DNA from 3 places in the Burkholderia sp. BCC1977 genome. Region 2 is predicted to be linked to each of the others. Evidence: predicted binding sites of a transcription regulator. Region 2 holds the regulator's gene; each other region holds the start of a gene.
The links. Region 2 encodes FliA, which starts transcription of late flagellar genes. Its sites were predicted from a motif close to CTAAAGTTTNNNNNNNNNNNGCCGNTA; they were not measured.
Positions count from the first base shown of each region.

Region 1: the regulator FliA is predicted to act here: its motif matches at 4,952-4,978, upstream of flgK (flagellar hook-associated protein FlgK).
Region 3: the regulator FliA is predicted to act here: its motif matches at 2,242-2,268, upstream of fliS (flagellar export chaperone FliS).

Region 1 is NZ_CAJPGQ010000060.1:6,729-14,157, reverse strand. Features, by position in the region: gene U5771_RS31950 (hypothetical protein) at 1-66, shown strand, start outside; gene U5771_RS31945 (solute carrier family 23 protein) at 109-1,416, opposite strand; gene flgL (flagellar hook-associated protein FlgL) at 1,648-2,889, opposite strand; gene flgK (flagellar hook-associated protein FlgK) at 2,913-4,895, opposite strand; gene U5771_RS31930 (flagellar brake protein) at 5,088-5,843, opposite strand; gene flgJ (flagellar assembly peptidoglycan hydrolase FlgJ) at 6,062-7,045, opposite strand; gene U5771_RS31920 (flagellar basal body P-ring protein FlgI) at 7,046-7,429, opposite strand, start outside.
Region 2 is NZ_CAJPGQ010000056.1:640-8,068, forward strand. Features, by position in the region: gene flhB (flagellar biosynthesis protein FlhB) at 1-890, shown strand, start outside; gene flhA (flagellar biosynthesis protein FlhA) at 887-2,989, shown strand; gene flhF (flagellar biosynthesis protein FlhF) at 2,986-4,764, shown strand; gene U5771_RS31115 (MinD/ParA family protein) at 4,757-5,575, shown strand; gene U5771_RS31120 (RNA polymerase sigma factor FliA) at 5,598-6,332, shown strand; S-adenosyl-L-homocysteine riboswitch at 6,411-6,539, shown strand; gene ahcY (adenosylhomocysteinase) at 6,574-7,429, shown strand, end outside.
Region 3 is NZ_CAJPGQ010000029.1:46,769-54,197, reverse strand. Features, by position in the region: gene U5771_RS22875 (flagellar hook-length control protein FliK) at 1-1,327, opposite strand, end outside; gene U5771_RS22870 (flagellar protein FliT) at 1,403-1,735, opposite strand; gene fliS (flagellar export chaperone FliS) at 1,732-2,166, opposite strand; gene fliE (flagellar hook-basal body complex protein FliE) at 2,462-2,806, opposite strand; gene fliF (flagellar basal-body MS-ring/collar protein FliF) at 3,057-4,820, shown strand; gene fliG (flagellar motor switch protein FliG) at 4,810-5,805, shown strand; gene fliH (flagellar assembly protein FliH) at 5,798-6,481, shown strand; gene fliI (flagellar protein export ATPase FliI) at 6,475-7,429, shown strand, end outside.

The DNA.
Region 1 (7,429 bases), on a different contig from region 2:
GCGCCGAAGGCGAAGGACGGGACCTTTGCATGGCCGCTGACGTTTTCGGTGCAGCCGAATCCGTGACGGCCGATACGCCGGCGCCCGCGGCCCCGCTCCCGCCGCGGCTCACACCACCGGGCCCGGTTCCTTTTCCTTGCGCAGGATCGCGTACAGGATGATCGCGCCGAACGTCGCGGTGCCGATCCCGCCGAGCCCGAAGCCGCCGATCTTCAGCGAGAAGTCGCCGGCGCCGAGCACCAGCGTGACGGCCGCGACGATCAGGTTGCGGTTGTCGGAGAAGTCGACCTTGTTGACGACCCAGATCCGCGCGCCCGTCACCGCGATCAGCCCGAACACGACGATCGACACGCCGCCGAGCACCGGGCCCGGGATCGTCTGGATCACCGCGCCGAACTTCGGCGAGAAGCCGAGCCCGATCGCGATCAGCGCCGCGACCGCGAACACGAGCGTCGAATAGATCCGCGTGACGGCCATCACGCCGATGTTCTCCGCGTAGGTCGTCACGCCGGTGCCGCCGACGCTGCCCGACACGATCGTCGCGAGCCCGTCGCCGATGAACGCGCGACCGACGTAGCGGTCGAGGTTGGTGCCCGTCATCGCGCTGACAGCCTTGATGTGGCCGAGGTTCTCCGCGACCAGGATCACGGCGATCGGCGCGAGCATCAGCATCGCGTGCGGATCGAACACCGGCGCACGGAAGCTCGGCACGCCGAACCACGCGGCATGCGCGACGATCGCGAAATCGACCGGCTTGCCGAGGCCCATCCCGTTGGTCGCGATCGCGTAGATCACGTAGGCGATCACCAGCCCGACGAGGATCAGCAGGCGCTGCATCATCCCGCGCGCGAACACCGCGACGCCGCCGACGCACAGCACCGTGACGAGCGCCATCACCGATTCGAAGGTCGATCCCGACACGCCCTTGACCGCGATCGGCGCGAGGTTCAGCCCGATCACCGCGACCACCGCGCCGGTGACGACGGGCGGCATCAGCGTCTCGATCCAGCGCGTGCCGATCGCCTGCACCAGCGCGCCGAGCGCGACGTACACGACGCCGCACGCGACGATCCCGCCGAGCGCGACCGGGATGTTCGGGTTCGGCCCGCTGCCGCCGTAGCCCGTCACCGCGATCACGAGGCCGATGAACGCGAAGCTCGAGCCGAGGTAGCTCGGCACGCGGCCGCCAACCAGCACGAAGAACAGCAGCGTGCCGATGCCCGACATGAAGATGCACAGGTTCGGGTCGAAGCCCATCAGCAGCGGCGCGAGCACGGTCGAGCCGAACATCGCGACGACGTGCTGCACGCCCATCGCGACCATCTGCGGCCACGCCAGGCGTTCGTCGGGGCCGACCACGCGCGAGACCGCGCCGGTCGGTTGCACCCGCCAGCGCGGGAAGTAGGAATCGGACATGGGGAAAAGGGCTCCTGTCGAACGCCGGCTGCGGACGGTGCGCCGGTCTGGAATCTGGCGCGAGTTTACGGAGCGGAAATGGGGCTGGCAAGCGTGAACCGCCGGGGCGGCGGTCGTGCCCGCCGGACGGGCATCCGGGCGGCGCGACGGCATCGGCGGCGCCCGGCAGCGGTGGGCCGGGACGCCGCGCGATGTAAGCGGGCGCTCACATCGCAGCGGGCGCCGCGGGGATCACGGATTGATGTACTGGAACAGCGACATGTTCTGCAGCTGCGCGTAGGCCTTCTGCGCGCCGCTCAGCGCGTTCTGCACCTGCAGGTACTGGCTGATGGTCGTCACCATGTTGGTGCTGGTCAGGTCCGACAGGTTGCTGGTCGTCTGCAGCGCCGCGGTCTGGTTGACGGTCTGCATCGCCTTGACTTCCTGCTCGCGGCCGCCGACCGACGCCTGGATCGTCGTCACGTTGCGCATCGTGTTGCCGAGCTTGATCGAGCCGGTCATCAACGCGTTCGTCAGCGACGCGGCCGCGACGGCGTTGCCGGTCACGGGGGTCTTCAGCGCCGAGATCATCGCATCGAGCGTCGAGAAGATGTCCGCGCCGCCGCTCGCCTGCGGGCCGGGCGCCACGCTGAACGTGTCGCCGGCGGCCGGCGTGCCCGACACGGCTACCGTCATCCCGCCGCCAAGCGCGATCGCCGAACCCGACGTGTATGCCTGCGCGGGCGTGGTGGTCGGCGGCTTGGCCGAGCTGTCGGTGACCGTGTAGGTCGGCGCGGCGGCCGTGCCGCCGAACGTGATCGAAAAGTGGTCGCCGTTCGTCGCGGCCGCCGGGCTCGTGACCGTCACCGCCGTGATCGTACCGGTGCCCAGGTTGCCTGCGCCGGCCGCGGGCACCGGCGCACTGCCGAGCGACTGCACCGACATGAACACCGCCGAACCGGTGTCGCCCTGCGACACGCGGCTCGAATCGCCGATCTGCACGTCGCGCGTACCGGAGTCCCCGACGTAGCTGACGCTGCCGTTCGGGCTGCTCGTAAACGGCGCCGACGAGTTGTTCAGGCCGGCGAACAGGTAGTTGCCGGCGCCGTCGTTCGAGTTCGCGAGCGTCATCAGCTGGTCGCGATAGCCTTGCAGTTGCGTCGCGAGCGCCGAGCGGTCGCTGTCGGCCAGCGAGCCGTCGCCCGCGCGCACGACGAGCGTCTGCACGCCGGTCAGCACGCTGCTGACGCTCTGCAGCGTCTGGTCCTCGGTCTGCAGCGACGCGAGCGCCGTGCTCTGGTTCGCCGCGTACTGCGACAGCGTGGCCGACGTCATCGACAGCTGCACGGCCTGCGCCGCGCCCACCGGGTTGTCGGCCGGGGTCGTGAGGCTCACGCCGCTCGAGATCTGCTGATAAAGCTGCGCGAGCTGGGCCTGCTGATCGTTCATCTGGCCGACGTTCAGCTGGTAGAACTGGGTCGTGGAAATCCGCATCGTTTCTATCCTCTCGAATCCGGTCAGCTGAACAGGCCCAGCACGGTCTGGAACAGCGAGGCCGCCGTCTGGATCACTTTCGCGTTGGCCTGATAGAGCTGCTGGTACTGCATCAGATTCGCCGCTTCCTCGTTCTGGTTCACGCCCGACACCGACTGCTGCGCGGACGTGATCTGGCCGACCAGCGCCGTCTGTGCGGTACTCGACGACTTGAGCTGGCTCGCCGAGTTGCCGATGTTGTTCACGTACTTCGCATAGGCGCCCGTGAGCGTCGTGGTGCCGCCGCCGAGGGTCTTCGCGTTGACGAGCTGCGACAGCGCGAGCGCGTTGCTGCCGTCGCTCGTGCCGCCCGCGTACGGCCCGATCGTGAACGAATCGCCGTCCGACGGCGTGCCCGACAGCGTGACGGTCACGCCGTTCAGCGCCCCCGCGGCCGTGCCCGACATCGTCATCGCCGCGCCGGCCGACGGGTCGTACGGCACGGAGTCGGTCGGATTGTTGATCGTCACCGACGTCGGCGGCGTGCCCGGAATCGTCACCGTGGTGCCGACCGGGAAGCCCGACAGCGACTTCGTCGCCGCGTCGTAGGTCAGCTTGGTCGACGGCACCTGATAGCCGGCGGTCACCCCGCTCAGCGCGATCTTGCCGGTGCCGATGTTGGTGCTCGACGCCGACGTGACGACCGGCGACGCGGCCGCGATCGCCGAGCCGCTCGTCGTCGCGAGGCCGAAGCCGTCCAGCGCGCCGCGCGTCGGCAGCACGGTGAACTGGTCGCCGGCATTCATCGCGCCGGACGAGAACGAGAAGTTCAGCCCGCCGAGCGAGACCGGCATCGGCCCCGCCTTCTGGTCGACCACCGACCCGCTCGCGCGGTCGGTCAGCGTGTAGTTGGTGCCGTCGTACGACAGCGTGTAGTCGCTCGTCGTCGGCTGCGACGCGTTGGCGAACGACACGGACAGCGACGCGTTGCCGGTATTGCCCTGGTTCGAATAGACGGCCGGGGCCGCCACCGTGAACAGGTCGCCGCCCGCCTTGCCCGACAGGTCGACGCCGAGCGCGTTCTGCGCGTTGACCTGCGCGGCGAAGCTGGCCGCGACCGCACCGAGCTGCGCCTGCGCGGGGTCGAGCGTCTGGCTGCGGAACGCGAGCAGGCCGCCGAGCGTGCCGCCCGACAGCGACGCGTCCGGCAGCGCCTCGTTCGGGCCTTGCGGGTTCGCGCCGGCGATCCCCTGCGACACGACGGTCAGCTCGCTCGGATCGGACGACGACGTGACGGTCGCGAGCTGGTAGCTCTTGTCGGCGAGGACGAGCGGCTGGCCGCCCGCGAGGAACACGCTGTAGCCGCTGTCGTTGCGCACCACCTGCACGCCGGCGAGGCTCGACAGGTTCGACACCGCGAGGTCGCGCTGGTCCATCAGCTGGTTGGGCGGCTGCCCCTGGCTGCTCGCCGCCGAGATCTGCTGGTTCAGCTGCGCGATCTGCTTGGTGTACGTGTTGATCTGCGACACCGTGCTGGTGAGCTGCGTATTCACGCTCTGGCGCAGCGCGTCGTACTGCTGGCCGGCCGCGTTGAGCTGGTTCGCGAGGATCTGCGCGTTGCTGATCGCGGTCTGCCGCACCGACGGATCGGCGGCGCTGTTGGCGACGTTCTGCAAGCCGGTGAAATAGCCGGTGATCGCGGTCGAGATCCCGGCCGTCGGGCTGCCGACGTAGTTGTTCAGTTGCGCGACGAGGGAATACCACGTCGACAGCGAGCCGCCCTGCGACTGCGCGCCGTTCAGCTGGTCGCTCAGGTACTGGCTGTACTGCCGCTGCACGGTGACGGTGTTCACGCCCTGCGGCATGTAGCCGCTCGCCGTGTACTGGCCGCTCGCTTCGGCATAGACCGGGCGCTCGACCGAATAGCCGGGCGTCGCGGCGTTGCTGATGTTCTGGCCGGTCGTCGTGAGGCCCCAGAGCGCGGCATTGAGGCCGCTGACGCCGAGGTTCATGAGTGTGTTGGACATGCGCGATCCTGATGAGCCGGCCGCGCTGCGGCCGCCGGGTTGCGTGACTCCCGGTATAACGGCCGCGGATCGGAAAAATTGAGGAAAAAATGCGCATGCGGCGCGCGCGTGCGCGCCGTCTGTCGCGCGCCCCGGCGGACGCTGCCGGCGCCGGTGCGGAAGCGGCCCCGAGCGGGGCCGCGAGCGGGTGCGTCAGGCCCGCGCGAGCGAGCGGCGCTTCATCTCGAGCTGCGTGATCAGGCGCTGCAGCGTGTTCTCCGCGCTGCCCGGCAGCGACATGAAGCGAAAGCCGAGCTGGTAGCGGCGCGAGCCGTTCGGCATCTGGGTCGAACGCTGCGACACCAGCTGCAGGTCGAGCGACAGCTTGCCGTGGCCGGTCAGCTCGAGCTCGACGCCCGGCAACAGCGTGCCGACCTCGAGCGCCTCGACGCGCTCGTCGGCCGTCCGCAGCCCGACGCCGCCGAGCGACAGGTTATGCACCTCGAACGTGAAGCGCTCGCCGTCCGGCAGCTCGCCGCGGCACAGGAACGGATCGACGATCGGCGCATCGACGCGGAAATACTCGCGGCGCTGGATGCACATCAGCACGTCGGGGAAATCGGCGACGAACGCGGGCAGCCCCTCGTAGCGCGTCTCGCGCGGCGTGCCCGTGGTGAATTCGACGCGCACGCCTTCCGGCGCGGCCGCGAAGGTGCAGTGCGACGCGCCGAGGATGCCGGCGTTCTGCTCGGACAGCGCGCCCCAGTCGAATGTGAACGTGCGCGCGCCGACATCGACCTCGAGCAGGCGCGTGACGAGCTGGCCGCCCGGGTACTGGACGGTCAGGAAGTCGCCGCGGTTCACGAGGTTGCGCAGCTGCACGCCGATCTCCAGCGGATTGCGGCGGGCGTAGTCGGGCCCGGAATGGCCCGCATCCAGGCTCGGATCGGTCGACGTTTCGATATTCATGGCTAGCCGGTTTTCTTTTCATGGGCGCCCGGGACGACCGGTGCGCAGTAAAACCGGGCCAGAACATGGCCCGGTTACAGGTCTCTCACACTTAGCGGCAGTGCTCCCCGAAAGTTTAGATCGAAACGCCGGTTTTTTTCGCGCAAACGTTGAAACCGCGCGCGGCGGGGTGCCGGGCGCGGTCCGTAAGACTGCAAACGGGCGGCGGGGCGGGCCCCTCAGCCGATCTGCTGCATGATCGAGATCAGTTTCTTCGCGTAATTCGGGTCGGTCGCGTAGCCGGCCTTCTGCAGCCCGTGCGCGAAGCCCTCGACGCTGCGGCTCGCGCTCAGCACGCCCGCGTAGCGCGGGTTGTTCTTCAGCAGGTTCGCGTAATCGGTCATCGCGTGCTCGTACGAGTCGTACGCGCGGAACTTCGCGACGACGCGGCGCGGCGTGCCGTTCACGTATTCGGTCGTCAGCGCCGACACGGTGCGGCCCGTCCAGCCCTTGTTCGCCTTGATGCCGAACACGTTGTAGCTCGTCGAGCCGTCGCTCGCGCGGATCTCGCGCTTGCCCCAGCCCGATTCGAGCGCGGCCTGGCCGACGATGAAGCGCGCCGGGATGCCGGTGGTTGCGCTCGCCGCCTGCGCCGGGCCGGCGAGCCGGTCAACGAACGCGTCGGCATCCTGCACGCCGCTCGCGCCCTTCAGCGGCGGCGTCAGCGCGCTGCCGGCCGTGTAGCCGCGCGAGCCGGCAAGCCCGCCGTTGTTCGCCGCGTTCGCGTAGGCCCGCGCCATCGCGTTCATCGCGGCGAGGCTGCCTTCGTTGCCCGACGCGCCGAAGCCGGCCGCGCCGAGCCCGGCCGCGCCGGCGTCGGCTGCCGTGCCGCCGTCCGCGCCCTGCCCCGCGTTGCGCAGCAGTTGCTTCATCAGTGCGTCCGCCACGCCGATCCCGCGCTTCGACATCTGCTGCGCGAGCTGCTGGTCGAGCATCGACGTGTACATCTTCGACGTGTGCGAATCGAGCAGCCCGCCGTCGGGCGACGCGTCGCGCATGCTCTTGAGCATCATCTGCGTGAACATCGCGTCGAACTGGCCGGCGACCGCCTTCGCGCCGGCCTGCGGCGACTGCTTCGCCTGCGCGCGCAGTGCGTCGAAGCCCTGCACGTCGAGCGCGAAGCGCTGCGTCAGGTCGTTCGCGTTCGGAAGGTTCGCCGCCATTCAGATGACCTCCAGGTCCGCGCGCAGCGCGCCGGCCGCCTTCATCGCCTGCAGGATCGACATCAGGTCCGCCGGCGTCGCGCCGAGCGTGTTCAGCGCCTTCACGACGTCGGCGAGGTTCGCGCCGGCCGTCACCATCTTGAGCGCCCCGTTGTCCTGCTTCAGCTGGATCTGCGACTGCTGCGCGACCACCGTCTGCCCGTTCGAGAACGGCCCCGGCTGCGACACCACCGGCTGCGTGTTGACGATCACCGACAGGTTGCCGTGCGCGACCGCGCAGCTTTGCAGCGTGACCATCTGGTTCATCACGATCGAGCCGGTGCGCGCGTTCAGGATCACCTTGGCCGCGGCCTTGTCCGGGCTCACGTCGAGGTTCTGCAGGCG
Region 2 (7,429 bases):
CGCTGCTCGCGCCGATGGCGCTCGGCGGCTGGCTGATCTCGCAGAAGACCTTCGAGCTGAAGTTCGACCGCCTGAACCCGATCTCCGGCCTCGGCCGGATGTTCTCGATCCAGGGGCCGATCCAGCTCGGGATGTCGCTCGCGAAGACGCTCGTCGTCGGCGGGATCGGCGGGATCGCGATCTGGCGCAGCAAGGACGAGCTGCTCGGTCTCGCGACCCAGCCGCTCGGCTCGGCGCTCGCCGAGGCGATGCATCTGGTCGCCGTGTGCTGCGGCACGACGGTCGCCGGGATGCTGGTGGTCGCCGCGCTCGATGTGCCTTACCAAATCTGGCAGTACAACAAGAAGTTGCGCATGACGAAGGAAGAAGTGAAGCGCGAGCATCGCGAGAACGAAGGCGATCCGCACGTGAAGGGCCGCATCCGCCAGCAGCAGCGCGCGATCGCGCGGCGCCGGATGATGGCCGCCGTGCCGAAGGCCGACGTGGTCGTCACGAACCCGACGCACTTCGCCGTCGCGCTGCAGTACACGGACGGCGAGATGCGCGCGCCGAAGGTCGTCGCGAAGGGCGTGAACCTCGTCGCCGCGCGCATCCGCGAACTCGCGGCCGAGCACAACGTGCCGCTGCTCGAAGCGCCGCCGCTCGCGCGTGCGCTGTATCACAACGTCGAACTCGAACGCGAGATTCCCGGCTCGCTGTACTCGGCCGTCGCCGAGGTGCTCGCGTGGGTCTACCAGTTGCGGCGCTTCCGCTCGGAAGGCGGCGCCTTCCCGGCCGCGCCGGTCGATCTCGACGTCCCGGCCGAACTCGACAAGGGGGCGTCGGTATCGGCCGACGACGCGCGTGAGGAAGCCGAAGACACGCTCGGCAAGCAAGGAAACGCAGCATGAGCACCCCGACCACCGGCCTGTTCGCCAAGCGCCCGAATCCGTTCGCGGGCACCAACCTGCGCGCGCTCGCGGGCCCGATCCTCATCTGCATGATCCTGGGGATGATGATCCTGCCGCTGCCGCCGCTGCTGCTGGATCTGCTGTTCACGTTCAACATCGCGCTGTCGGTGATGGTGCTGCTCGTCAGCATGTACACGATGAAGCCGCTCGATTTCGCGGCATTCCCGAGCGTGCTGCTGTTCTCGACGCTGTTGCGCCTGTCGCTGAACGTCGCGTCGACGCGCGTCGTGCTGCTCGAGGGGCACACCGGCCCCGACGCGGCCGGCCAGGTGATCGAGGCGTTCGGCCACTTCCTCGTCGGCGGCAACTTCGCGGTCGGCATCATCGTGTTCGTGATCCTGATGATCATCAACTTCATGGTGATCACGAAGGGCGCGGGGCGGATCGCCGAAGTGTCCGCGCGCTTCACCCTCGACGCGATGCCCGGCAAGCAGATGGCGATCGACGCCGACCTGAACGCCGGCCTCATCAACGAAGAGCAGGCCCGCAAGCGCCGCCTCGCGGTGTCGCAGGAAGCCGAGTTCTACGGGTCGATGGACGGCGCGTCGAAGTTCGTGCGCGGCGACGCGATCGCGGGCCTGATCATCATGGCGATCAACGTGATCGGCGGGCTGATCGTCGGGATGGTGCAGCACGACATGAGCTTCGCCGCGGCCGGCACCAACTACACGCTGCTGACGATCGGCGACGGCCTCGTCGCGCAGATCCCGTCGCTGGTGATCTCGACGGCGGCCGGCGTGATCGTGTCGCGCGTCGCGACCGACGAGGACATCGGCACGCAGATCACCGGCCAGCTGTTCACCAACCCGCGCGTGCTGACCATCACCGGCGCGATCATCGTGCTGATGGGGCTGATCCCGGGCATGCCGCACTTCGCGTTCCTCGCGCTCGGCGGCGGCGCGATCTGGCTGGCCCGCACGCAGACCCGCCGCGCGGCGGCCCGCGTGGCGGCCGGCGACGTGACCGAGATCGCACCGCCCGCCGCGCTGCCGGGCGACAGCCACGAGGCGACCTGGGACGACGTGCAACTGATCGATCCGCTCGGCCTCGAAGTCGGCTACCGGCTGATTCCGCTCGTCGACAAGAACAGCGACGGCGAACTGCTCAAGCGCATCAAGAGCATCCGCAAGAAATTCGCGCAGGAGATCGGCTTCCTGCCGCCGGTGATCCACATCCGCGACAACCTCGAGCTGCGGCCGAATGCGTACCGGATCGCGCTGAAGGGCGTCGAGATCGGCGCGGGCGAAGTGTTTCCGGGCCAGTGGCTCGCGATCAACCCGGGCCAGGTGACGGCCGCGCTGCCGGGCGCCGTGACGCAGGACCCGGCGTTCGGGCTGCCGGCCGTGTGGATCGACGTCGCGATGCGCGAGCAGGCGCAGGTGTACGGCTACACGGTGGTCGATGCGAGCACGGTCGTCGCGACGCACCTGAACCATCTGATCGTCCAGCACGCGGCCGAACTGCTCGGCCGCCAGGAAGTGCAGGCGCTCGTCGAACGCACCGGCAAGGATGCGCCGTCGCTCGTCGAGGACCTCGTGCCGAAGACGATCTCGCTGACGACGCTGCAGAAAGTGCTGCAGAACCTGCTCGAGGAAGGCGTGCCGATCCGCGACATGCGCACGATCCTCGAGGCCGTGTCCGAACACGCGGGCCGCGGCGACGCGTACGAGATCACCGCCGCGGTGCGGCTGTCGCTCGGCCGCGCGATCACGCAGCAGTGGTATCCGGGCGCGGGCGAGATGCAGGTGATGGGCCTCGATTCGAATCTCGAGCGCGTGCTGTCGCAGGCGCTCGCCACCGGCGCGAACCCGGGCCTCGAGCCCGGCCTCGCGCACAACCTTCTGACCGGCACGCAGCAAGCGATGCTGCGTCAACAGAATCTCGGGCTGCCGCCCGTGCTGCTGGTGCAGCACGCGCTGCGCGCGATGCTCGCGCGTTTCCTGCGCCGCAGCCTGCCGCAACTGAAAGTGCTGTCGTATGCCGAAGTGCCGGACACGCGCACGATCAAAGTCGTTAACGTCATCGGGGGTTCCGCTTGAACATTCGCAAATTCACCGGCGCGACCAGCCGCGACGCGCTTCGCCTCGTGCGCGAGGCACTGGGCGCCGACGCCGTCGTGCTGTCGAACCGCACGCTCGATGACGGCAGTGTCGAAATCGTCGCGCTCGCCGACTCGGACCTCGCCGCGGTCACGCCGCCGGCCGCGGCCCGGGCGCGCAGCCTCGCGCCGCGCACGCCGGAATCCGTGCCGGCCGCGGCCGTGCCGGGCATCGTGTCGCGCCCGGGTGCCGCGCTCGCGCGCCCGGCCGTCAATCCGTATGCGGCAGGCGAGGGTGGGCTTCCGGACGTGTTCTCGTCGGTGTTCGGCGCGAGTGCCGAAGCGACGGTGCCGGCCGCGGAGCCGGCTGCCTTCGATGCCGACGCGCACGCGATGGAGGCGGCATCGCCGGCGCCGAATGCGCCGATTGCGCCGATGCCCGCTGCCGGCACGCCGGCGGCATCGTCCGAACCCGCGCCGTGGCTCGTCGAGCACGCGAAGCGCCTGACCCAGCAGCGCGAAGCGCTGATCGCCCGCACGCCGGCCGCCCCGGCCGCCCCGGCCGCGCCGCAAGCGCCCCCCCGCACGCAGCAGGACGCCGCAGCCGCGACGCCGGCCGGGTGGGCGCGCGACATCGTGCGCGACGCCGAACGCCGGATGCCGTCCGCCGCCGCCGCGACGGCCCGCCAGAGTGAAACGAACGCCGCGAAGCCAGCCGAACGCACGCGCCTGTCCGCCGACGCGGCTGCCGCGGTGGCCGACGCGGTGAAGGCGCGCGTCGAAAGCATCGTCAACGACACCGTGATGCACGAGCTCGGCGCGATGCGCGGGATGATGGAGGAGCAGTTCGACAGCCTGATGTGGCACGACCGCCAGCGCCGCAGCCCGGTGCACGGCGCGCTGACCAAGCACCTGTTCTCGGCCGGCTTCTCCGCGCAGCTGGTGCGCATGCTGGTCGACAACCTGCCGTCCGGCGACGGCGCGCAGACCTTCGAGCAGGCCGCCGAATGGGCGCAGTCGGTGCTCGCGGCGAACCTGCCGGTGCTCGAGAACGAAGAGGCGCTGATGGAGCGCGGCGGCGTGTTCGCGCTGATGGGGCCGACCGGCGTCGGCAAGACGACCACCACCGCGAAGCTCGCCGCGCGCTGCGTGATGCGCTTCGGCGCGAGCAAGGTCGCGCTGCTGACCACCGACAGCTACCGGATCGGCGGCCACGAGCAGCTGCGTATCTTCGGCAAGATCCTCGGCGTGCCCGTGCACGCGGTGAAGGATGCGGGCGATCTCGAGCTTGCGCTGTCCGAGCTGCGCAACAAGCACATCGTGTTGATCGACACGATCGGCATGAGCCAGCGCGACCGCGCGCTGTCCGACCAGATCGCGATGCTGCACGGCGCGAACGCGCCGGTGCAGCGCCTGCTGCTGCTCAACGCGACGAGCCACGGCGACACGCTCAACGAGGTCGTGCAGGCTTACCGCAGCGCGGCCGAGTGCCCCGATCTCGCCGGCTGCATCCTGACCAAGCTCGACGAGGCGACCCACCTCGGCGGCGTGCTCGACACGGTGATCCGCTACAAGCTGCCGGTCCACTACGTGTCGACCGGCCAGAAGGTGCCGGAGAACCTGTACGTCGCGTCGACCAAATTCCTGCTGAAAAGCGCGTTCTGTGTGCCGCGCGACGGCTCGCCCTTCGTGCCGCAGGACGAGGACATGCCGACGCTGCTTTCCGCACTGACCGCCCGTTCCACCGCCGAGCTGCACGAGGTGCGATTTGGATAAACGGATCATCGACCAGGCCGAAGGGCTGCGGCGCCTGCTGGCCGGGCGCGCGTCGCGCATCGTCGCGGTGACGGGCGGGCCGGCGGGCGTCGGCTGCACGGCGACCGTGGTGAACGTCGCGGCCGCGCTGGCCGCGCTCGGCAAGGACGTGCTCGTCGTCGACGAGCGCGCCGACGTGCACTCGGCCGCGGCGACGCTCGCGGGCGCCTGGCTGCGCGACGGCGAACGCACGCGCGTCGCCGCCGGGTTCGGCCTGTGCGCGGCCGCGCGGCTCGCGCGCGACGGCTACAGCGATACGCAACTGAGCGACTTCATCGACGGCCAGGCCGACATCGTGCTGGTCGACGCGCAGCTCGGTGCCGACGGCGCGTTCTCCGCGCTCGCGCGCGAGGCGCACGACGTGCTGATCGTCACGCGGGTCGCCGCGCAGGCGATCACCGAAGCGTACGCGTGCATGAAGCGCCTGCATTTCGCGCACGCCATCGCGCAGTTCCGCGTGCTGACCAATCACGTCGGCAGCCACGCCGACGCGAGGACCGCCTTCGACAACCTCGCGGGCGTCGCGAGCCGCTACCTGACGGTGTCGATCGCCGATGCCGGCTGCGTGAGCGCGGATCCGCTCGTCGAGCATGCGCGCGACCTGATGCATAGCGCGGTCGACGCGTTCCCGTCGTCGGCCGCCGCGCGCGATTACCGGCAGATTGCCGCCGACCTGCTGTACTGGCCGATGCGCCCGAGCCTGGGTGCCGGCCGCGCCGTGCATGCGGGCGGCAAGCCGTCGTACGAGGCGGGTGCGGCGCACGCCGCGTGAGCGCCACCGGAAGGAGAGAGCCATGATGTACAACGCTCAAGGAAAGATGACCCAGGCCGACGTGCTCGCGCAATACGCGCCGCTCGTGCGGCGGCTGGGGCTGCAGCTCGTCGCGAAGATGCCGGCGAGCGTCGATCTCGACGACCTGATCCAGGCCGGCATGATCGGCCTGATGGACGCGGCCGGCCGCTACAAGGAAGACCAGGGCGCGCAGTTCGAGACCTACGCGACCCAACGCATCCGCGGCGCGATGCTCGACGAGCTGCGCAGCAACGACTGGCTGCCGCGCAGCCTGCGCAAGACGTCGCGCGAGGTCGAGTACGCGGTGCACCAGGTCGAGCAGCAGCTCGGCCGCTCGGCGAGCGAGACCGAGATCGCGCAGCACCTGAAGATGCCGCTCGACGAATACCAGGGGATGCTGCAGGACCTGCACGGCAGCCAGCTCATCTACTACGAGGATTTCGATCGCGCGGCCGACGACGAGCCGTTCCTCGACCGCTATCGCGTCGATCACGCCGATCCGCTGTCGGCGCTGCTCGACGACCACCTGCGCGAGGCGCTCGTCGACGCGATCGACCGGTTGCCCGAGCGCGAGAAGCTGCTGATGTCGCTGTACTACGAGCGCGGGCTGAACCTGCGCGAGATCGGCGCGGTGCTCGAGGTCAGCGAGTCGCGCGTGTGCCAGCTGCACAGCCAGGCCGTCGCGCGCCTGCGCGCGCGGTTGCGCGAACAGGCGTGGGTCGGCGCGGAAAACTGACCCTTTCATTGCGCCCACGCGCGCCGCCGCTGCCGCGCGGCGCGCATTTCCCGCGCCGATTTGCTACAATCCCTCCCGTTTTCCGAGGAGCGTTGCGACGGACCATCCTGCGTCCGCCAGGCTCGGAAAGCTTCACCAAGCAGCCGTGCGGCGCGAGTTTCGCGTGTAGCCGCACCGGCCCCGCTTCCTGAACGGCGCTCACGTCACCAATTTCTAGAACTTTTTTAGAAAGGAGGGCGTGATGAACGCCATTATCGATTCCAAGGCTTCCAAGGATTACATCGTCGCCGACATGGCGCTTGCCGGCTGGGGCCGCAAGGAACTGAACATCGCCGAGACCGAAATGCCGGGCCTCGTGCAGATCCGCGACGAATACAAGGCGCAGCAGCCGCTGAAGGGCGCGCGCATTGCCGGTTCGCTGCACATGACGATCCAGACCGGCGTGCTGATCGAGACGCTGAAGGCGCTCGGCGCCGATGTCCGCTGGGCGTCGTGCAACATCTTCTCGACGCAGGACCACGCCGCCGCCGCGATCGTCGAAGCCGGCACGCCGGTGTTCGCGTTCAAGGGCGAGTCGCTCGACGAATACTGGGAGTTCTCGCACCGCATCTTCGAATGGCCGAACGGCGAATTCGCGAACATGATCCTGGACGACGGCGGCGACGCAACGCTGCTGCTGATCCTCGGCTCGAAGGCCGAGCAGGACCGTTCGGTGATCGCGAAGCCGACCAACGAGGAAGAAGTCGCGCTGTACAAGTCGATCGCGAAGCACCTCGACGCCGACCCGACCTGGTACTCGACGCGCCTCGCGCACATCAAGGGCGTGACCGAAGAAACCACGACCGGCGTGCACCGCCTGTACCAGATGGAAAAGGACGGCCGCCTGCCGTTCCCGGCGTTCAACGTGAACGACTCGGTCACGAAGTCGAAGTTCGACAACCTGTACGGCTGCCGCGAGTCGCTCGTCGACGGCATCAAGCGCGCGACCGACGTGATGATCGCGGGCAAGGTCGCGGTCGTCGCGGGCTACGGCGACGTGGGCAAGGGCTGCGCGCAATCGCTGCGCGGCCTGGGCGCGACCGTGTGGGTCACGGAAA
Region 3 (7,429 bases), on a different contig from region 2:
CATACGCGGCGGCCGCCGCTTGCGCGACGAGCGGATCGAAGCTGTCCGGTTCGTCGCCGACCGCGCGGATCGACAGTCCGCCGAGCTGCAGGCCCGATCCCTCGAACCGCTGCCGCAGCGCGGCCTCGTTCCGCGTGAGCCGGTCGGCGCCGGCCGAGTTCGCACGCAGGCGCGCGACGAGCTGCGTGCCGTTCAACACCAGCTCCGCGTCGACCGTGCCGAGCGACGGCAGCGTGAGCGTCAGCCGCGTGCGCCAGGCGATCCCGTCGCCGGCGTCGTCGCCGCCGCGCGACGCGTGACCGCCCGGCTCGTCGGGCTCGATCGTCCAGTCGAGCCGTGCGCCGGGCCATGCCTCGCCCGTCCAGCGGAACTGGTCGGTCGCGAGTGCATCGAGCTGCTGCCGGACGATCGGCACGGCGGCCGGATGCACGGGAGCCGCTGCCTGCGCCTGCGGATCGGCCGACGCAGCGGCCAGTTCGGCGCGCGCCGGCGTCCAGCGCGTGCCGGGGTGGTCGCCGAGCGGGTCGGTCAGCGCGGCAGTGCCCGACGCAGTACCTGGCCGGGCGGCCAGCTGCGCGTTCTGCGCAAGCTCGTGCGGGACGGCACCGCCCGGCGCGGGCACACCCGGCTGCGTGACGGATCGCGGCGCCGCCGTCGGCAACGGCAGACGCTGCGCGAGCAGTTCGTCGAGCACGTCGGGCGCATCTTGCTGCGCGGCATCCGGGGCGGGTTGCACCGGCGCGGTCGTAAGGCGCGCCTGCGGTTCGCGCATCAGCGCGGCGAGCGGACGCTGGCCGGCCAGCCACTGCGCGAGATGGGATTCGTAGAAGAGGCCGCTTTCGCTCACGGCCTGCGCGAGCGCCGCGCGCAGCGCCGCGACGGGCGGCGCGGTCGCCGCAGCGCGCGCGGCCGCGACGTCCGACGCGGATGAGGCAGCGGACGAGGCAGCGGAAGAAGCGGCAGTGGAAGCGGCGGTGGACGCAGCCGGACCGGCGGCCGGCGGCCCGTCCGGCGACACGGCCGCCGCGGCGTTCAGCAGCACGGAAGGATCGGCCAGCAGCGGCGTGCGCCCGGCGATCACGGGCGTCGCGATGCCGCCCGAGCGCGAGATCGCGTCGAGCACGAGCGCGACATCGGACAGCGCGGTCTGCGCGGACGCCGGCGGCGCGGCCGGCGTGGCCCCTGTCGAAGACGGCGACGACGCGCCGGCGCCCGGCGTGCCGACCTGCGCCGCCGCGCCGCCGGCGGGCGCCGTCACGGTGCCGGTCAGCAGGCTGTCGAGGCGGCTCGCCAGCAGGGCGGCCGCAACGGAGTCGATACCGGTCATGATCGGAGCCTGATCACCTCAGCCACATCGTTGCGAAGCCGGGCACGCGGCAACCGCCGCCCCGGCAAACGGGCACTACCCGCGAGCGCGGTAGAGATCGGTCAATACCTTGGTCGAGCGCCGCGCCTCGAACAGCGCGGACAGCCGCGCGACTTCCGGGCTCGCGAGATCGCGGATCGCGGCGTCGTCGGCGAGGATGCGGCGGATCAGCGCGAGCTTGCGGCCGAGGTCCGCTTCGTCGAGCGCGACGCCCGGATCGGCCTCCTTCAACCCGTCGACGAGCCGCAGGAATTCGGCCTGCAACGCCGGCAGCGCGTTCCAGTCCGCGCCGCGCGCCGCGCACAGCATGCGGCCCGACACGGCCGCGAGCGCCTCGTAGCAGGCGAAGTATTCGGCCTTGAGTTTCATCGCGCCGCGCCCGCCGCCTGTTGCGCGGCCATGCGAGCGACTTCCGGGGCGATGCCCGTCCACGCTTCCTCGAGCGTCGCGAGCAGCCCGTCGACCTCGACCAGCATCGCGTCGCTCGCCTGCAGGTTGGCTTCCAGCAGGCGCCGGCCGATATACGCGTACAGCGCGTCGAGGCGCCCGGCGATCTGGCCGCCCGCGTCGCGGTTCAGCGACGCCTGCAGGCCGCTCTCGACGATCCCGATCGCCTTGCCGATCGCATCGCCGCGTGCGGGCACGTTGCCCTGCTGCAAATGCATGCGCGCGAGCGCAATGGCCTGTCGCGCGCCCTGGTACAGCATCGCGATCAGCCGGTGCGGGGAGGCGCCCATCACCCCCGTCTCGACGCCGACACGCGCGTACGCACTGGCTCCAGCGTGTCCTGGGGAAAACATGCGCTTCTCCTTGTGATGCGTTGGCTATGCGGTGGCCGCCGCCCTGCGGTGCACGACGCGGCCTTGTTCCAGAGTTATCGGAAGGGAATTGAAAAGCTTTAGGTGCACGGCCCGCCGGGCCGGCCGGCAAACCGCTCCCGGGGGTGGCCGCTCCGGGGTGGCCGTCGCCGGATGGCCGCTCCCGGATGCCCGCCCCCGGTTGGCCGTCCCCGGTTGGCCGCCCCCGGTTGGCCGTCCCCGGATGGCCGCCCCCGGATGGCCGCCCCCGGTTGCCCGTCCCCGGATGCCCGTCGCGTCACACCGACATCTGCATGATGTCGTTGTACGCGCTCACGAGCTTGTTGCGGACCTGGAGCCCGAACTGGAAACCGATGTTGGCCTTCTGCATGTCGACCATCACGTCGTTCAGCGACACGTTCGCCGCGCCGACCTCGAACGCCTGCGCCTCGCCGAGCGCGTGCTGCTGGTCGCCGCTGATCTTGTCGAGCGACGCCTTCATCGCGCTCGCGAACGTGCCGGCGGTCGCGGCGCCCGAGCCGGCGAGCGCCGCCGTCGGGCTCGCCACGCCGCCGCTCGCTTGCGCGGCCATCGCCTGCATCTGTTGCAACACCGAACCGATTCCGCTGACGTTGGCAGCCATGCTGTCCCCAGACCTATAAGAGATGAGACCCGGACGCACCGGGCGATCCAACGGCGCCGCACGACGCGCACCATGCCGGATCGCGAAAAAGGATAGCAGCGCGGCGCGCGCCAAAGCCGTGAAAGTACGGGGGAAACTCCGCTCTTTTCGGTCGATCGGAGTCGCGCCCGGGTCCCGATAATCGCATCGTGTCATTGTCCGTCCGCTCGTCCGAGCGGCTCAGTCGTCCCGCTCCGGAGAAACTCCACGCATGGATTCGCAGGCCAACTCGCTGATCAACCCCGACGCCCGCACGGGCCTCGCCAGCCCGGTGCCAGGCGCCACCGCGGCCGCCGCGTTGCCGGGAGCAGGCGGCGCCGGCGCGGACTTCGGGTTCGGCGGTTTCGCGGAACGCCTCCCCGGCATCTCGCGGATGAAGGGCAACCCGAAGCTGCCGTTCGTGATCGCCGTCGCGCTCGCCATCGCCGCGATCACCGCGCTCGTGCTGTGGAGCCGCGCGCCCGACTATCGCGTGCTGTACAGCAACCTGTCGGACCGCGACGGCGGCGCGATCATCACCGCGCTCCAGCAGGCAAACGTTCCCTACAAGTTCGCCGACGCCGGCGGCGCGATCCTCGTGCCGTCGAACCAGGTGCACGAAACGCGCCTGAAGCTCGCCGCGATGGGCCTGCCCAAGGGCGGCTCGGTCGGCTTCGAGCTGATGGACAACCAGAAATTCGGCATCAGCCAGTTCGCCGAGCAGGTGAACTACCAGCGCGCGCTCGAAGGCGAGCTGCAGCGCACGATCGAATCGATCAACGCGGTGCGCGGCGCGCGCGTGCATCTCGCGATCCCGAAGCCGTCGGTGTTCGTGCGCGACAAGGAAGCGCCGAGCGCATCGGTGTTCGTCGACCTCTACCCGGGCCGCGTGCTCGACGAGGGCCAGGTCCAGGCGATCACGCGGATGGTGTCGTCCGGCGTGCCCGACATGCCGGCGAAGAACGTGACGATCGTCGACCAGGACGGCAACCTGCTGACGCAGTCCGCGTCGGCGTCCGGCCTCGACGCGAGCCAGCTCAAGTACGTGCAGCAGGTCGAGCACAACACGCAGAAGCGCATCGACGCGATCCTCGCGCCGATCTTCGGCACCGGCAACGCGCGCTCGCAGGTCAGCGCGGACATCGATTTCTCGAAGCTCGAGCAGACCTCGGAAAGCTACGCCCCGAACGGCACGCCGCAGCAGACCGCGATCCGCAGCCAGCAGACCAGCAGCGCGACCGAGCTCGCGCAGGGCGGCGCCTCGGGCGTGCCGGGCGCGCTGTCGAACACGCCGCCGCAGCCGGCCTCCGCGCCGATCGTCGCCGGCAACGGCCAGAACGGGCCGCAGTCGACGCCCGTCAGCGACCGCAAGGACCAGACCACCAACTACGAGCTCGACAAGACGATCCGCCACGTCGAGCAGCCGATGGGCAACGTGAAGCGGCTGTCGGTCGCCGTCGTCGTCAACTACCAGCCGGTCGCCGACGCGAAGGGCCACGTGACGATGCAGCCGCTGCCGCCCGCGAAGCTCGCGCAGATCGAGCAGCTCGTGAAGGACGCGATGGGCTACGACGAGAAGCGCGGCGACTCGGTGAACGTCGTGAACAGCGCGTTCTCGACCGTCAGCGATCCGTACGCCGACCTGCCGTGGTGGCGCCAGCCGGACATGATCGCGATGGCGAAGGAAGCCGCGAAGTGGCTCGGCATCGCGGCGGCCGCGGCGGCGCTCTATTTCATGTTCGTGCGCCCGGCGATGCGCCGCGCGTTCCCGCCGCCCGAGCCGGTCGCGCCGGCGCTCGCGGCGCCGGAGGATGCGGTCGTGCTCGACGGCCTGCCCGCCCCGGACAAGACCGACGAGCCCGATGCGCTGCTGCTCGGCTTCGAGAACGAAAAGAACCGCTACGAACGCAACCTCGACTACGCGCGCACGATCGCCCGCCAGGATCCGAAGATCGTCGCCACCGTCGTGAAGAACTGGGTGTCCGATGAACGCTGAAGGCCTGACCAAGAGCGCGCTGCTGCTGATGTCGATCGGCGAGGAAGAGGCCGCTGAAGTATTCAAGTTCCTCGCGCCGCGCGAGGTGCAGAAGATCGGCGCCGCGATGGCCGCGCTGAAGAACGTCACGCGCGAGCAGGTCGAGGACGTGCTGCAGGAGTTCGCGAAGGAAGCCGAGCAGCACACCGCGCTGTCGCTCGATTCGAGCGAGTACATCCGCTCGGTGCTGACCAAGGCGCTCGGCGAGGACAAGGCCGGCGTGCTGATCGACCGGATCCTGCAGGGCAGCGACACGAGCGGCATCGAAGGCCTGAAGTGGATGGACTCGGGCGCGGTGGCCGAACTGATCAAGAACGAGCATCCGCAGATCATCGCGACGATCCTCGTGCACCTCGACCGCGACCAGGCGTCCGAGATCGCGTCGTGCTTCACCGAGCGGCTGCGCAACGACGTGATGCTGCGGATCGCGACGCTCGACGGCATCCAGCCGGCCGCGCTGCGCGAGCTCGACGACGTGCTGACCGGCCTGCTGTCCGGCAGCGACAACCTGAAGCGCAGCCCGATGGGCGGCATCCGCACCGCGGCCGAGATCCTCAACTTCATGACGAGCAATCATGAAGAAGGCGTGCTCGAAAGCGTGCGCCAGTACGACGCCGACCTCGCGCAGAAGATCGTCGACCAGATGTTCGTGTTCGAGAACCTGCTCGACCTCGAGGATCGCGCGATCCAGATGGTGCTGAAGGAAGTCGAGTCGGAAACGCTGATCATCGCGCTGAAGGGCGCGCCGCCCGCGCTGCGCCAGAAGTTCCTCGCGAACATGTCGCAGCGCGCGGCCGAACTGCTCGCCGAGGATCTCGACGCGCGCGGCCCGGTGCGCGTGTCCGAAGTCGAGACGCAGCAGCGCCGCATCCTGCAGATCGTGCGCAACCTCGCCGAAAGCGGTCAGATCGTGATCGGCGGCAAGGCGGAAGACGCGTATGTCTGATTCCGCGCGCGACCGCGCCGGCACCCTCACCGCGTACCAGCGGTGGGAGATGGCGTCGTTCGATCCGCCGCCGCCCCCGCCGCCGCCCGACGACGCGGCAGCGGCCGCCGCCGCGCTCGCCGAGGAACTGCAGCGCGTGCGCGACGCCGCGCATGCCGAAGGCCATGCGGCCGGTCACGTCGAAGGCCAGGCACTCGGTTACCAGGCCGGTTTCGAGCAAGGCCGCGAGCACGGTTTCGAAGCCGGCCAGGCCGACGCCCGCGAGCAGGCCGCGCAGCTCGCGGCGCTCGCCGCGTCGTTCCGCGAAGCCGTGTCGAGCGTCGAGCACGATCTCGCGTCCGAGCTCGCGCAGCTCGCGCTCGACATCGCGCAGCAGGTCGTGCGCCAGCACGTGAAGCACGATCCCGCCGCGCTCGTCGCGGCGGTGCGCGACGTACTCGCCGCCGAGCCGGCGTTGTCCGGCGCGCCGCATCTCGCGGTGAATCCGGCCGACCTGCCCGTCATCGAAGCCTATCTGCAGGACGATCTCGATACGCTCGGCTGGAACGTGCGCGCCGACGCGTCGATCGAGCGCGGCGGCTGCCGCGCGCACGCCGCGACGGGCGAGGTCGACGCGACGCTGCCCACCCGCTGGCAGCGCGTCGCCGCCGCGATCGGCAAGGTGAGCGCATGGTGACGCCCACGCGCGAATCGATCCTGTACGACGGTATGACGCCGCTCGAACGCGAGCTCGCGCTCGCGTCGTTCGGCCCCGACGGCATGCTCGACACCGCGCACGACGCGCACGACGCGCCGGCGCACGCGACGGATGCCGCCGGCGATGCGCCGCGCGCGCCGCACAATCCGCATCTCGCGCACTGGCGCACCCACCTGAACGGGCTCGCGACACGCAGCCACCGCGCGCTGCCGTTGCGGCCGTGCGGGCGCCTCACGCGCGCCGCGGGCCTCGTGCTCGAGGCGATCGGGCTGCGCCTGTCGGTCGGTGCCGAATGCACGATCGAATTGCCGCCCGGCAGCACGCTGCCGCACGCGGAAGCGGAAGTCGTCGGGTTCTCCGGCGATCGCCTGTTCCTGATGCCGACCACCGACGTCGCCGGCGTCTTGCCCGGCGCGCGCGTATGGCCGCTGGAGGCCGCGCCCGTCGCCGATCCGCTCGCGGGCGCCAAGCGGCTGCCGGTCGGCTGGGAGATGCTCGGGCGCGTCGTCGACGCGTCGGGCCGCCCGCTCGACGGCCTGGGCCCGCTTGCGTCGAAGGTCGACGCGCCGCTGTCGGCGCCGTCGATCAACCCGCTCGATCGCGAGCCGATCCACCACGTGCTCGACGTCGGCGTGCGCGCGATCAACGGGCTGCTCACCGTCGGCCGCGGGCAGCGAATGGGCCTGTTCGCGGGCTCCGGCGTCGGCAAATCGGTGCTGCTCGGCACGATGGCGCGCTACACCAGCGCGGAAGTGATCGTGATCGGGCTGATCGGCGAACGTGGCCGCGAAGTGAAGGAATTCATCGAACAGATCCTCGGCGAGGACGGGCTCGCGCGCTCGGTCGTCGTCGCGGCGCCGGCCGACGTGTCGCCGCTGCTGCGGATGCAGGGCGCCGCCTACGCGACCTCGCTCGCCGAATATTTCC